3 regions of the Streptomyces sp. NPDC001634 genome follow, and region 3 is predicted to be linked to each of the others. Evidence: riboswitches for the same ligand, from Rfam matches in the RefSeq annotation. Region 3 holds a riboswitch; each other region holds the start of a gene.

Region 1 (5,121 bases), on a different contig from region 3:
GCCCTCAGCGGTCGCCTCCCGCCGTCCCCGCGGGAAAGCCTGGACGGGTGGTGCAGCAAGCAGGCGCGTGGCGGTCGCAGGAGCCGTACGACCAGGAGGACGACGGCCGTGACCGGTCCGGCGGCCGACTGCCCGGCGACCCGGTGGCCGACCTCGGTGTGGGAGACGCCACACCGCCGATGCCCGTCGGGTCCGAGACCCGCCGGATCTCGTACGCGCGCGCGTTCCTGCGTGCCCTGCCCGCGCTGCTCGTCGTCGCGGGCGCCTGCCACGACTACTTCACCCCGTCCGACTTCAGGGCGGGTCCCCTCTTCACCGCCGCCCCCCTGGTGGCCGCACCGCTCTACTCGCTGCCCGGCACCGTTCTCACCGGCGTGGCCGCCGTCGTCGCCGTCCTCGCGGTCCACCTCGGGCTCGGCATCCTCGGGCAGGCCGACGCGGTCACCGAGGTGATCACCATCGTCACCGTCGCCGTGCTGGCCGTCCTGGTCAACGTGCTCGTCCGCCGCAACGACGAACGCCTCGCCTCCGCCCATGAGATCGCCGAGGCTGCCCAGCGCGCCGTGCTGCCCGAACCCGCCGGACGGATCGGCGGGTTCGACATCGCCGCCCGGTACGAGGCGGCACAGGCGGGCGCCTTCATCGGCGGCGACCTGTACGCCGTGCAGGACTCCCCGCACGGCGTCCGGCTCGTCGTCGGGGACGTGCGCGGGAAGGGAATGGGGGCGGTGGCCGCCGTCGCCGTCGTCATCGGCGCCTTCCGGGAGGCCGCGGAACAGGAGTCCACGCTGGAGGCCGTCGCCCAGCGCCTGGAGCGGGCGTTGTTGCGCGAGGGCACCCGGCGCGACCGGATCGACGCGTTCGAGGGGTTCACCACCGCGGTGCTCGCCGAGATCCCGCACGGCGGCGGACGCGTCCGCATCGTCAGCCGAGGCCACCCCGCACCGCTGCTGCTGCACCCGGACGGCACCCTGAGCGAGCTGGCGCCCCCCGAGCCCGCGCTGCCGCTGGGTATGGGCGACCTCGGCATATGGCCCGACCGGGCGAAGGAGTGGGACTTCCCGCCCGGGGCGACGCTGCTCTTCTTCACCGACGGCGTCTCGGAGGCACGCGATGCGCACGGCGAGTTCTACGACCCCGCAGGCCGCCTCGTCGGCCGCGTCTTCCCCGGGCCCGCCGCACTCCTGGCCGCCGTCACCGAGGAGGTCGCCCGCCACACCGGCGGCCGTGCCACGGACGACATGGCCGTGCTGGCCGTACGCCGCCCCGAGCACCCGTCGCCGTCGTCACGCCAGGTGATCATCTGACGCCCCTCCGCTCAACAACTGACATACTGTCAATATCTGTGAGACTCCTGAGGTGGGAGCAACTCGCCCGTTTTCTGCCGTTCATGGCGTGAAAGTCCTGGCCAGGGGCGTTAATGATCTAGGTCGAACGGCTTGGAATCCGGCCCCCGCGTCTATTAACGTTCGATAACGCAGCGCGGTCGTCCCAGCCGTCACAAGAGGCGGCTCCGTGCGCGTGTGCCGAATCCCGCAAGGGAGCCGGGGAACCACCACCTTGGGGTGAATCGAGCGGATGCCGCCGTGGAAGCACGGCAGGTATACGCGCGTAGGAGACCTTCCTGCTCCGAACCCGTCAGCTAACCCGGTAGGCGAGAAGGAAGGAAAGGAGTGCGCCCACGTGGCGTCCAACCCGCCTGCCCAGAGCACCTCGTTCGCCCCGAACGGAACTCAGACGTTCGGTTTCGCACCTGGCACCGACGAGGGCCCCTGGGAGGAGTGGAACCCCACCGAGGAGTCGCTCCGCCCCGTCCGCGGCCGGCACCGCGTCACCAAGCAGCGCGGAGGCGGACTCGCGCGCAGCTCCACCGTTCTGGGCGTCGGCGTGATGGCCGCCGTCGGCGCGGGCGGCATGGCCACCGCGCAGTCGGGCAAGCCTCCGGTGTCCATATCCCTGCCGGACCTCTCCTCGCTCACGCACTCGGCCAAGGCGCTCATCGGCGAGGACGCCGGCGCCCCCAAGGGCTCCGCCACCCCGCTCAGCGCCGCGGGCGTGACCACCGCCGACGCCGCCGCGGGCAACTCCGGCGCGGGCGAGGCGCTGCGCGCCCGCATCATCGAGCAGGCCGCCTCCCAGCAGGACCGGATCGACAAGGCCGCCGCGCAGGCCGCTGAGGACGCCGCCGCGAAGAAGGCCGCCGAGGCCGCGGCCAAGGCGCAGGAGGACGCGAAGGCCAAGGCCGCCGCCGACAAGAAGCAGGCGGAGGAGGAGGCCAAGCAGAAGGCCGAGGCGGCACGGCTGGCCGAGCTGGCCAAGCAGTACACGCTGCCGACGTCCTCGTACACGCTGACCTCCCGCTTCGGTGACGCCGGTGCCATGTGGTCCTCCGGCTACCACACCGGTCTCGACTTCGCCGCGCCCACGGGCACGCTCATCAAGGCGATCCACAGCGGCACCATCACGCAGGCGGGCTGGGCCGGCTCGTACGGCTACCGCACGGTCCTCACCCTCGACGACGGCACCGAGCTGTGGTTCTGCCACCAGTCGTCGATCAGCGTCAGCGTGGGGCAGAAGGTGTCCACGGGCGACGTCATCGGCCGCGTGGGCGCGACCGGCAACGTGACCGGGCCGCATCTGCACCTGGAGGTCCACCCGAACGGCGGCGCCGCCATCGACCCGATGGCGTGGCTGCAGGGCAAGGGCCTCAACCCCTGACACCTCTTCTCATCCGAACCCCGGCGGCCCTGGCGCACACCCCCCGACGCCAGGGCTGTCGGCTTGGCGCCCTGAACCGGAATTCTGGAATCTGCTTGTTTACGGGGACTTTGCGGCTGTTCCGGAAGATATCGATCCGGCCCGGGCGTTGAAGAAGAGCATGACTTCCCTTCGCAAGCTCGGCTCCTCCGACCTCGAGGTCTTCCCGCTCTCCCTCGGCGGCAACGTCTTCGGCTGGACCGCCGACGAGGCGCAGTCCTTCGCCGTGCTCGACGCCTACGTGGCGGCGGGCGGCAACTTCGTCGACACGGCCGACTCGTACTCGGCCTGGATTCCCGGCAACAAGGGCGGCGAGTCCGAGACCCTCATTGGCAAGTGGGCCAAGGCCCGCGGCAACCGCTCCGACGTGGTCATCGCGACCAAGGTCAGTCAGCACCCCGACTACAAGGGCCTGACCGCCGCGAACATCAAGGCCGCGGCCGACGCGTCCCTGCGCCGCCTGGACACCGACCACATCGACCTCTACTACACGCACTTCGATCAGCCGGAGGTGCCCGTCGAGGAGATCATCGGCGCGCTCGACGAGCTGGTGAAGGCGGGCAAGGTGCGCGCCATCGGCGCCTCCAACATCTCCGCCGAGCGCCTCCAGGAGTCCCTCGACTTCTCCGACCGCGAGGACCTGGCGCGGTACGTGGCGCTGCAGCCGCACTACAACCTGGTCTCGCGCGACACCTACGAGGGCGCGCTGCGGGACGTCGTCTCCCGTGCGGGCCTCGCGGCCGTTCCGTACTTCTCCCTCGCGGCCGGCTTCCTGACGGGCAAGTACCGGCCGGGTACGACGGTGGACTCGGCGCGGGCCGCCGGTGCGGGCAAGCATCTGGAGACGGAGCGCGGCCGGCGCGTCCTGGCAGCCCTCGACGAGGTCGCGCAGGCGCGGGACGCGGAGCTCGCCACGGTGGCCCTGGCCTGGCTGGCGGCCCAGCCGACGATCGCGGCCCCGATCGCCTCGGCCCGCACGGTGGAACAGCTGCCGGCACTGCTGGCGGTGGCGGATGTGACGCTGACGGAGGAGGAGCTGAAGCGCCTCACCGAGGCGTCCGCGTAGCGAGCCCTTTCAGCCTCCTGCTTCAACGCCTTACTTCAACCCCTTGCTTCAACCCCCTTACTTCAACCCGTTATGAGCGGTACGGGTTGTACCCGGGATACGGCACCGCCGTCGTACCGTGCGCCGACGCCCAGTACGGCGGCGGCGCACCGTACACCGGCGCGTATCCGTACCCCGGCCAGGCCGCCGGAGCCGTTGCCGGCGGAGCCACCGGCGTCATGGCCCTCGCGGCGTGCTCCAGCGCCGGCCGTGCCACCCCCCGCCGTGCCCACAGCGCGGAGAGCAACTCCTGTTCCCGTGCGACGAAGTCGGCTCCCGCCCGCCCCCGGCGCCCCCGGTGGCGCAGGAACGCCAGCGACGTCGCATACGCCTCGTACTCCGCGACCGAGCGCGCCGCCGCTCGGCCGGCGTGGTGCCCCGCGTACTCCCGGGCCAGCCGGCGCGCCCGCATGGAGCCGAGGACGAACGGCTCCACCGGCCCCAGCCAGCCGGCCACCGCGTACGCCGGCAACTCCTCCCGCACGGTCCGCAGCTCCCGCTGCCGCGTCCAGACGACCAGCCAGGTCAGCAGCCCGAACGCGGGCGCCATGAAGGACGCGTAGACCGCGAAGAACCCGTACTGGCCGAACGACGACGACCCGTTCCACATGGCGTGCATGCCCATCGCGAGCAGCAGCCCGCCCAGCGGCATCAGTACCCGGCGCACGTGCTGGCGCTCCGCCGACAGCGCGGCGATGCCGAAGCCGATACCGGTGAGCACGGTGAACAGCGGGTGCGCGAAGGGCGACATCACCACCCGTACGAAGAAGGTCGCAGCCGTCACGGACGCCAGCCCGCGTTCGCCGTTCAGCTGGTCCGTGCCGAAGGCCGTGCCCAGGTAGAGGATGTTCTCCGTGAAGGCGAAGCCGGTCGCGGTGACCCCGGCTATCACCACCCCGTCGACGATCCCGGTGAAGTCCCGTCTGCGGAAGAGGAAGACCAGCAGCACGGCCGCCGCCTTCGCGGACTCCTCGACGATGGGCGCTATGACGGTGGCGCCGAGCGTGTCGGCGCTGTTCGGGTCGGCGGTCGCGGTCGCGATCCATCTGGTGGCGAAACTGTTCGCGACGATGGCTATGAGCGCGGCCGCGCATGCTCCCCAGGCGAAGGCGAAGAGCAGGTTCCGCCAGGGCCCGGGCTCGACCCGGTCCAGCCAGCGGAACGCGGCGATGAGCAGCGGCACGGGCAGGACCGCGAGGCCCAGCCCGACCAGGAAGCCCTCGGTACCGGTCTGCTGTCGTACGAGGGCGAGGATGACG
Region 2 (5,121 bases), on a different contig from region 3:
GCCAGCACGCCCGACGCGGCTCCGGTGGAACCGTCCACCGTGAACAACAAGCTGGACTCCCAGCTCGAGAGCCTCTCCGCGGGCGCGAACGACTTCGCGGACCGGGCGAGCCGCACGCAGGAACGTATCGACCTCAAGGCCCAGCAGGAGGCCGACAAGAAGAAGGCGGCGGCGGAGGCGGCCCTCAGGGAACGGCTTCGCCCCAAGTTCGTACTGCCGGTCACACAGAGGGGGCTCAGCGCCTACTTCGGCCAGGCCGGCGTCAACTGGATGTCCGTGCACACCGGCATCGACTTCCCGGTGTCGTACGGGACGACGGTGATGGCCGCGACCGACGGCACCGTGCAGACCAAGTGGAACAGCGCGTACGGCAACATGATGATCGTGACCGCGAAGGACGGCACGCAGACGTGGTACTGCCACCTCTCCAGCTACCGCGTGCCCTCCGGTACGACGGTCAAGGCCGGCCAGCCGATCGCGTACTCCGGCAATTCGGGCAACTCGACCGGTCCGCATCTGCACTTCGAGGTGCGGCCAGGCGGAGGCGCCGCGATAGACCCGCTGCCCTGGCTGCGGAGCCACGGACTGGATCCGACCTGATCAACTGACTCCTGCGTGAGCCCCCGCCGTTCGGCGGGGGCTCAGCTGTGCTGACTACAGCTTCTCCACCGGCGCATAGCGCAGCAGCAGCCGCTTCGGCTTCGCGTCCCCGAAGTCGATCGTCGCCTCCGCGTTCATGCCCGTTCCCTTCACACCGACCACCGTGCCCAGACCGAACTGGTCGTGTGTGACACGGTCGCCGATCGCCAGGGCGATCACCGGCTTCTCCGTCGCACCGCCCCGGCGCGTGGCGAAGCCGGACGCGCCCGCGGCCGAGGACCTCGACCGGGACGACGACAGTGAGGCCGCCACACCCGAGACCGGACCCGATGACACGGGGGCGGAGGAGGCGCCCGTGCGCTTCCACTCCACGTGCTGGTCCGGGATCTCCTCCAGGAAGCGCGAGGGCGGGTTGTACGAGGGCTGGCCCCAGGCGCTGCGCATGGCCGACCGGGTGAGGTACAGCCGCTCCCTTGCGCGTGTGATGCCGACGTATGCCAGGCGCCGCTCCTCCTCCAGTTCCTTGGTCTGGCCGAGGGCGCGCATGTGCGGGAAGACACCGTCCTCCATGCCGGTCAGGAAGACCACCGGGAACTCCAGGCCCTTGGCGGTGTGCAGGGTCATCAGCGTGATGACGCCGTCGCCCTCTTCCTCGTCCGGGATCTGGTCGGAGTCGGCGACCAGAGCGACCTGCTCCAGGAAGTCGGCCAGCGTGCTCCCCGGGGCGGCAGCCCCTGATGTCGCTCCGCCCTCGCCGCGCTCCTGCTCGAATTCGAGGGCCACGGCCGCGAGTTCCTGGAGGTTCTCGATGCGGGTCTCGTCCTGGGGGTCGGTCGAGGCCTGCAGTTCGGCCAGATAACCGGTGCGTTCGAGGACCGCTTCCAGGACCGTGGCCGGGCCGGCTCCCGACTCCACGATCGTCCGCAGGTCCTCCATCAGCGCGTTGAACTTCTTGACCGCGTTCGTCGAGCGGGCCGCCATGCCGTATGCCTCGTCCACGCGGCGCAGCGCCTGCGAGAAGCTGATCTTCTCCCGCTGGGAAAGGGCGTCGATCATCGCCTCGGCGCGCTCGCCGATCCCCCGCTTCGGCACGTTCAGGATCCGCCGCAGCGGCACGGAGTCCTCCGGGTTCGCCAGCACCCGCAGATAGGCGAGGACGTCCCTGACCTCCTTGCGCTCGTAGAAGCGGACGCCGCCGACGACCTTGTAGGGCAGGCCGACGCGGATGAAGACCTCTTCGAAGACACGGGACTGGGCGTTGGTCCGGTAGAAGACGGCGACGTCGCCCGCCTTCGCCTCGGCCTTGTCGGTGAGGCGGTCGATCTCGTCGGCGACGAACTGCGCCTCGTCGTGCTCGGTGTCGGCGACATAGCCGGTGATCCGCGCGCCCGCGCCCGCGTTCGTCCACAGGTTCTTGGGGCGGCGGGACTCGTTGCGCTCGATGACCGCGTTGGCTGCGCTCAGGATCGTCTGCGTGGAGCGGTAGTTCTGCTCCAGGAGGATCGTCGTGGCGTCCGGGTAGTCCTCCTCGAACTGGAGGATGTTGCGGATGGTCGCGCCACGGAAGGCGTAGATCGACTGGTCGGCGTCACCGACGACGCACAGTTCGGCCGGCCGCAGGTCGTACTCGCTCGGCGGTACGTCCACGGGATGTTCGGAGCTGCCGACGAGTTCCCGTACGAGGGCGTACTGGGCGTGGTTCGTGTCCTGGTACTCGTCCACGAGGACGTGGCGGAAGCGGCGGCGGTAGTGCTCGGCGACGTCCGGGAAGGCGCGGAGCAGGTTGACCGTCGTCATGATCAGGTCGTCGAAGTCGAGCGCGTTCGCCTCGCGGAGCCGCGACTGGTAGAGCGCGTACGCCTGAGCGAGGGTCTTCTCGAAGCTGTCGGCGGCCTGGGCGGCGAAGTCCTCCTCGTCGATCAGCTCGTTCTTCAGGTTGGAGATCTTGGCGCTGAAGGACTTCGGCGGGAAGCGCTTGGGGTCGAGGTCCAGATCGCGGCAGACCAGCGCCATCAGCCGCTTGCTGTCGGCGGCGTCGTAGATCGAGAAGGAGGATGTGAAGCCGAGCTTCTTCGACTCGCGCCGCAGGATGCGGACGCACGCGCTGTGGAAGGTCATCACCCACATCGCGTTCGCGCGCGGGCCGACGAGATGCTCGACGCGCTCCTTCATCTCGCCCGCGGCCTTGTTGGTGAAGGTGATCGCAAGGATCTGTCCCGGGTGCACGCCCCGCTCGGCCAGCAGATACGCGATGCGGTGGGTGAGCACTCGGGTCTTGCCGGAGCCGGCGCCGGCCACGATGAGCAGGGGGGAGCCGGCGTGCACGACGGCCGCGCGCTGGTTCTCGTTCAGCCCCTGGAGCAGCGCCTGCGGGTCGATGACCGGGCGGGGCGCGCCGTCGCGGTAGTAAGCGTCCCGGTCCGGCGGCATGTCGAACTTCCCGTCGAACAGATCGTCCGGAACCGACTCCGGTGCGTGATCGTCCTCGGGTGGCGGGGGCTCCTCCTCGTGGGCCGGATTGGCCTTGAGGTCCGCCAGGAAGCTGTCGTCAAAGAGGCTGCTCATCGCTCTCCGAGTCTAGGCCGCCCCACCGACAACCGGCCGCCGCCCCGGCAATCCGTCCCCGGGATCGGTCTCCGGCCGGGCGCTCCTCCGGAATTGACCGCTTGATTACTGTTACTTTCCGGGTCGGTCCGACCACGTTCGGCAATCGACCGTACGGGACATACGCCCACGTCGGAGCCCCGAAGGAATCCCGGCTCCACTGGAATTCCGACTCCGGAGAAGTCTCATACTCCACGGAAATCCCGACTCCGGAGGAAAAAATCGACCAACCCGCCACAGATACCTCCGCATTGACCATGGGCGGCACACCTCAAGGTCAAGGTCACGAAAATGTATCGGGCATATCGCACATCAACCTTCACACGGGCCACACCAGTTGGCTAGCGTGCCCGGCAGGCCGCACGACAACCACCGGCGAAGGTCGCCGGGTCGCGGGGCCTCCGCCGAGTCCGGTGCGCCCCCGCGGCAGCCGGAGCCGGGGACCCACCGACCTTGGGGTGAATCGGCCAACTGCCCTTCGGGGCACGGCCGTAGGGCACACCTTCCGGAACCACCCGCCCGAACCCGACAGCTAACTCGGTAGGCGGATTACGGAAGGAGTCGCCTCTCAATGGCGCCGCACCGCAAGCCGCGTCCCTCCGGCACGCGCATCGCAGGCATACGGACCCCCGCCCTCGCGACGGCCGCCCTCACCTCCGTGGCCCTGCTCTCCCAGACCGCCAACGCCGCGCCCTCCGCCGACAACAAGCCGAGCATCGAGGAGGTCGAGAAGAAGGTCAACGACCTCTACCGCCAGGCGGAGTCGGCCACCGAAAGATACGACGCGGCGACGGAGAAGACGGCCACGGAGCGCAAGCACGTCGACACGCTCCTCGACGACGTCGCCAAGCGCACCCAGAAGCTCAACGAGGCACGGGACGAGCTGGGCACGTTCGCAGCGGCGCAGTACCGAACCGGGGCCGCGGCCCCCGACACGGCCACCTTCCTGCTGGCCGACACGCCCCAGGACTACTTCGACCAGACCCAGCTGATGAGCCGGCTGACCAGCCGTCAGAAGGAAGCGGTCGACCAGTACATCACCGCGCAGGCCTCGACGATGAAGAAGCGGCAGGAGGCCAGCCGGAGCCTGCAGTCGCTCACCAAGTCGCAGGAAACGCTCAAGTCGAGCAAGGCGGACGTCCAGCAGAAACTGAGCGAGGCGCGGCAGCTGCTCTCCCAGCTGACCGCGGAGCAGAAGGCGCGGCTCGCCGCGATCGAGAAGCAGAAGCAGGAGGAGGCCCAGCGCCAGGCCGCGGAGCTGGCACGGCGGCAGGCGGCGCAGCAGAAGTCGTCCTCGGGCACCACGTCCGGCTCGTCGAGTTCCTCCGGATCCTCCGGTTCGTCCGGCTCGTCGAGTTCCTCGGGCTCATCGGGCACCTCCACCGGCACGGACTCCTCCTACGCGACCAAGGCCGCGAAGGTCCTTGCGTTCGCCCGCGCGCAGATAGGCAAGCCGTACGTGTGGGGCGCCACCGGGCCCGGCTCGTACGACTGCTCGGGCCTGACCCAGGCAGCCTGGAGCGCCGCCGGGGTGACGCTGCCGCGCACCACGTACGACCAGGTGAACGCCGGCACGACGGTCTCGCTCACCGATGCGCAGCCCGGTGATCTGATCTTCTTCTACGACGACATCAGCCACGTCGGCATCTACATCGGCAACGGCATGATGATCCACGCACCGAAGCCGGGCGCGTACGTCCGCGAGGAGTCGATCTACTACGGCGGCGCGTCGATCATCCACAGCGTGGTGCGGCCGGCCTGAGGCCTCGGCTCCCGTTTTCGTGCCCCACGCGCGCGTGGGCGTTTTCGTACGCCCCGCACGCGTGGGGGTTGTTTGCCGTCTCCGCGCGCGGGGGGTTGTTTGCCGTCTCCGCGCGCGTGGGGTGTTTTCCGTCTCCGCGCGCGCGTGCCCCGTAC
Region 3 (5,121 bases):
CCGTGCAGGCGTTCCCGGGCACGATCCTGCCCAATCCGCTCGTCCGGGAACTGACCGTCCTCGCCCGGCAGGCGGAGCTCGGCGCGCCGCTGGTGGAGGAGCTGGCCGCGGACATCTTCATGGGCACGTTCAGCCCGAAGTTCCTCGCCGCGGCGCGGGTCGCGGCGGAACTGCTCGGTGGCGGCACGCTCTACGAGCGGTACTACGGCATCGACTACGCGGCCGTCCGCAATCTGGCGATCGTCGAGGCCGGAGAGGCGCAGACACGGTCCTACGGTGCCAGGACCTCCCCGGGCTTCGCGAAACTGTGCGCCGAGCGGGCGGGCGTCTCCCCGTCCGGGGCGCGGTCCTCCTGGTCCGTGGCGTCCAACGGCACGGTGATCGAGCAGGCCCAGATCCTCACCACGCACAACCTGGCCACGCTGGTCCACCGGGTCGGCATCAACCCGGCCACGGGATGGGAGGACCTGGCCCGCCGCTGCTTCGTCACCGCGTGCCGGCTCACGGCCCGGGTGCACGCCAATCCCCGTCCGCTGGGCACGATCAAGGACGTGGCGTATGCATGGCGGCAGATGGTGTTCCACCTGTCCCTGTGCACTCCTCGGGAGCAGGCGCGCACCCTGGACTGGCTGACCGAGGAGGCCGGCCGCCACCCCGCCCATGTGGCGGCCAGGCTGGCGCCGGCGCTCGCGGGCCTGCGGCAGGTCGCGGCGGGCGGCGCGGTGGACGAGGGCACGGGCCGGCGCCTTCTCGGCTGGAGCACGGACGGTCATTGGCTGCGAGCTGATCCGATGCCTGCCGCCTGAGGCACGGCCGTTCGGGCAGCCCGCAGTTCCCGTTCGTCCGCACCATGCCCGACCCGGCCCCGGGGCGCGTATCGTTCCGCCGTCCGACACATCGGGGGCGGGACCGGGGAGTGACAGCGTGGGCGACGGCGGGGCAACGACCGTTCTGGTGACCGGCGGCAGCGGGTTCGTCGGGAGCCATCTGGTCCGGCGGCTGCTGGAGCGGGACTACCGGGTGCACACCACCGTGCGCAGCGCCGCGAACACAGCCAAGGTACGGCCGTTGCGCGAGATGCAGGAGGCGTTTCCCGGCCGACTGGCCCTGTTCGAGGCGGACTTGCTCACCGAGGGCTCCTTCGACGAGGCGATGAGCGACTGCCGTGTCGTCTTCCACGTGGCGTCGCCGTTCCTCATGCCCGAGAAGATCAAGGACGGCCACAGGGACATGGTCGACCCGGCGCTGCGCGGGACACGCAATGTGCTGACGAGCATGGATCGCACCCCGACCGTGGACAGGCTGGTCTTCACCTCCACCGTGGGCGCGGTCTTCGGCGACTACATCGACGTCAAGGGCATGGACGACGAGATACTGTCCGAGAAGTACTTCAACACCACGAGCACGGTGGAGAACAACCCCTACCACTACGCCAAGACGCTCGCGGAACGCGAGGCATGGGCGGCGGAGGCGGCCCAGGACCGGTGGCGCATGGTGTCCGTCAACCCCGGGCTGATCCTCGGGCCTTCCCTGACCCCCGCGTCGGAGTCCGGCAGCCTGTTCCTGCTCGACGAGTTGTTCAAGGGCTACTTCTTCTACGGCGCGCCGGACTTCAGCTTCACCACATGCGACGTGCGGGACGTGGCCGACGCACACATCGCGGCGGCGGAGAACCCTGTGGCGAAGGGCCGTTACATCGTCGCGGCGGAGACGATGACCTCCTTCCACGAGATGTCACGCATCATCCGCACCCGTTACCCGCGTGACCTCCGACTGCCCCGCACCGCCCTCCCGCACTGGCCGGTACGCGTCCTGGGCCCGGCCTTCGGTCTGACCCAGGACTACATCCGCAAACACCTCGGCATCCGGTTCCGGGTCGACAACAGCAGGAGCGTGCACGAACTGGGCATCACCTACCGCCCGGTCGAGGAGACCCTCCTGGACCACTACGAGACATGGCGACAGCAACGGGCAGCGAACTGATCGGGCGACCGCAACCCCGCCGTCCTGCGACCGACAGCCCGTACGCCATGGTGTGCGCGTGGACTTCGAGCCGTACCGAGGGGTGAGCTGGGTTGGCTCCAGCCGACCCCGGGGAATTCGACCGGCACTACCGCGAGGTCCACATCCCCCTACTACTACCTGGTCGCCGGGCTGGACTGGGACACACTGGACGAGCTGCACGCCGGGTTCGCCTCACCCGAAGGCCGGGCCACCGCCACCGCCGCCGCGCACCTCGCACGGCTCGCCCCCGTACGCGGCATGATCGTCACTGCCGACGATAGCGAGCCGTGGACAAGGCGGACGGATTCACGCGGGCCGTGCCGCGCTGTGGATGGCCGCGCTCCCGGCGAAGAAGAGTGACTCCTCGCGTATGTACGCCCCCGGGCTCGGCGCGTGGATCATCATGCCGTTGCCGGTGCACAGGCCGACGTGGCGGTCGTCGTCGTAGAAGAAGACCAGGTCGCCGGGCTGGATATCGGTGAGGGGGATGGGCGTGCCGGTACGCGCCTGATCCTGCGCACCGCGCGGGAGGGCCACTCCTGCGGCCTTCCAGGCGGCCTGCGTGAGACCGGAGGCGTCGTAGGAGCCGGGCCCGGCAGCGCCCCAGACGCACGGTTTGCCGATCTGTTCACGAGCGAAGGCGAGTGCCTTGGAAGCCTTCGAGGCCTTGGCGCCGTATCCCGTCTCCGGCACACCGCCGACGCCGATGAACGCTTCGGTGGGGACGGGAGGGACCGTCGGGAGGGAGGTACCGGTGGGGAGGGGGGCTCCGGTGGCGATGGGCGCCTCGGCGGGGAAGGGAGCCGTGGTGGGGAGGGGCGTCCCGGCAGCGGGCGCCTCGGTCGGGAAGAGAGCCGTGGTGGGGAGGGGCGTCCCGGCAGCGGGCGCCTCGGTCGGGAAGAGAGCCGGGGCGGGGAGCGGCGTCCCGGTGGCGACGGGTGCCTCGGTCGGGTAGGGGACCGTGATGGGCAGGGGCGCCTCGGCGGGGAAGAAAGCCGCGGTGGGGAAGGGCGTCCCGGTGGCGACGGGCGCCTCGGTCGGGAAGGGGGCCGCTGCGGGGAGCGAAGTCCCGCTGGCGACGGGCAACTCCGTAGGGTAAGGGGCCGCGGTGGGGAACATCGCGGCAGTGGGCAGCGAAGTCCCCGTGGAGAAGGCGGCGCCCGCGTCGACGGACATGCCCGACGGGGCCGTGCCGAACGCGGCAGGCTGCTGCGACTGCCATCCGGTGTCGCCCAGGCCGAAAGCCTGTCCCTCCGACGTGCGCCAGGCGTCCTCGACGGCGCGGGACTCGATCGCCGCCGGTGCCGTGCTGATCCGGGCGACATGCCGGGACAGCAGCTCCCGGGCCGCGGCGAGCTTCCGCTGGTTCTGCTCCTTGGAGGTGCTCAACCTGGACGGCCGCGACTCGCCGGCCGGCGCAGGCAGGGCCAGGTTGGTCTCCGGCCGTGTCCGAGGGGCGGCCGGCAACGCGGCCACGGGGCCGGCTGTCAGTTCCGCAGGCGGCCTGGAGGCCGTCCCGGGCCCGGCGGTCAGTTCAGCCAGAGCACCGGTGGTCGTTCCCGTGGCCGGTCCGGCGGTCAGCTCCGGGAGGGGGCGGTCCGTCGTCCTGAGCTCACCAGCGGTGAGTTCGTTCCCCGGCCGCCTCGCCGGGGGAGCGAGCCGGTCCAAGTCGACTCTGTCGGGCATTCTGTCGGCGGGCAGCGCGGCCGGAACGGTGGGCCCCAGCTTCCTGCGGGCCCCCTCGAACCACTGCCTGGCGACCTCGTCGAGGGCGGGATCGGCGCGCCGACGCTCCATGTTGACGCCGGTGGTGACACGATTACGCGGGCCTGCGTTTGCCACGCGGGTCGCGTTGTAGGTCCCGCTGTCGTCCTCGGCCCGGTCGTAGAGGTTGCGGATCCGCTGCTGGACCTCTTCTCGGCTCGCCCCGTCGTCCCCCGAGAAGCGGGAGTTGCGCATGCCGGGGAGGCTGCCTCCGGGGAGCGGGGTCTGCTCCGGCGCCATGGGGACGTACTCCTTCCGTGCTCCGCCTGCCGGGTCAGCTGTCGGGTTCGGGCGAGCGGTTACCGGAAGGTGTGCCCTACGGCCCCTGCCTGTCCGGCAGTTGGGCCGATTCACCCCGTGGTCGGTTGGGTCCCCGGCTCGGGTGTGCAGTTGTCGTGCACCGGATTCGGCGGAGGCCGCGCGACCCGGCGAGGTTCGCCGGAGGGAGTCTTGCGGCCTGACGCCAACCTAACCAATTTGTGTGCCTCACGTGAAGATTGAAGCGCGGAATGTCCGATACGTAATTGTGACTTTCGCCTTGCCGCCCCCATCTTGACGTCCCCCACGGCTTGTTGCTGCCGTGGCCCGACTCTTGGTCAGTGTTCGCCGGGCTGCGGTCCGTTGACGGGATTCACGGCCGATGACGCGGCGAAGGCGGGGCGGACGCCGGCGATCAGTGCCGGGAGGAACAGCGAACTCAGCGTCCCCATGGCCGCGGCGGACAGGGCGATGCCCCAGGCGATGGGGCCGAGGGGTGTGCAGCCGAAGAACTGGCTGAGGAACGGGGTCTGGACGACGGCCGCCAGAGCGGCCAGGGAGCCCAGCGAGGAGGCGATGATCGCTCCGCTCCGGCCCCCGGCCAGCAGCGTCTGGCCGAGCTGCGCGCCCACGAGCGCGACCAGGGCGACGGTACGGGCGCGGGTGGCACGGCCGGTGAACCGTGCGGCGAGCCAGCCGGACGTGGCGCCCAGGGTGGTGGCCACCGCGCGGCACACGGTCTCGTCGGTCAGGGCCGTGCCGAGCGAGACCTCGGGGCCCTCGTGGAGCATGCGTTCGGCGGCCTCGGGATGGGGCGGGCGCAGGGCGACGGCCATGGCCGGTGCGAGGTCCGTGAAGAGGTTGACCAGCAGGAGCTGACGTGCCGTCAGGGGTGAGGATCCGGTGGCGGCCGCTCCGAGGAGGGTGAAGGCGATCTCTCCGAGATTGCCGCCGACGAGGATCGCCAGCGCCTGCCGTACCGAGGCCCACATGGCGCGGCCCTCCACGAGTGCGGCGAGTATCGTCTCCAGCCGGTTGTCCGTGACGACGAGGTCGGCCGCCGCCCGCGCCGCCGGGGTGGCCCGCTTGCCGAAC

What was found. A riboswitch is a leader RNA that binds a small molecule or an ion and turns the genes downstream of it on or off. The one in region 3 is predicted to bind cyclic di-AMP.
Region 1: linked by a shared signal. The riboswitch ahead of ABT186_RS34040 (M23 family metallopeptidase) and the one ahead of ABT186_RS03405 (C40 family peptidase) in region 3 are both predicted to bind cyclic di-AMP.
Region 2: linked by a shared signal. The riboswitch ahead of ABT186_RS35910 (C40 family peptidase) and the one ahead of ABT186_RS03405 (C40 family peptidase) in region 3 are both predicted to bind cyclic di-AMP.

The regions. Positions count from the first base shown of each region.
Region 1 is NZ_JBEOZU010000067.1:31,802-36,922, forward strand. It holds gene ABT186_RS34035 (PP2C family protein-serine/threonine phosphatase) at 180-1,307, shown strand; cyclic di-AMP (ydaO/yuaA leader) riboswitch at 1,515-1,672, shown strand; gene ABT186_RS34040 (M23 family metallopeptidase) at 1,684-2,718, shown strand; gene ABT186_RS34045 (aldo/keto reductase) at 2,879-3,823, shown strand; gene ABT186_RS34050 (PrsW family intramembrane metalloprotease) at 3,894-5,121, opposite strand, start outside.
Region 2 is NZ_JBEOZU010000075.1:14,138-19,258, forward strand. It holds gene ABT186_RS35900 (M23 family metallopeptidase) at 1-600, shown strand, start outside; gene pcrA (DNA helicase PcrA) at 655-3,165, opposite strand; cyclic di-AMP (ydaO/yuaA leader) riboswitch at 3,597-3,766, shown strand; gene ABT186_RS35910 (C40 family peptidase) at 3,776-4,966, shown strand.
Region 3 is NZ_JBEOZU010000003.1:194,544-199,664, reverse strand. It holds gene ABT186_RS03415 (hypothetical protein) at 1-806, shown strand, start outside; gene ABT186_RS03410 (NAD-dependent epimerase/dehydratase family protein) at 925-1,983, shown strand; gene ABT186_RS03405 (C40 family peptidase) at 2,311-4,008, opposite strand; cyclic di-AMP (ydaO/yuaA leader) riboswitch at 4,016-4,190, opposite strand; gene ABT186_RS03400 (cation-translocating P-type ATPase) at 4,365-5,121, opposite strand, start outside.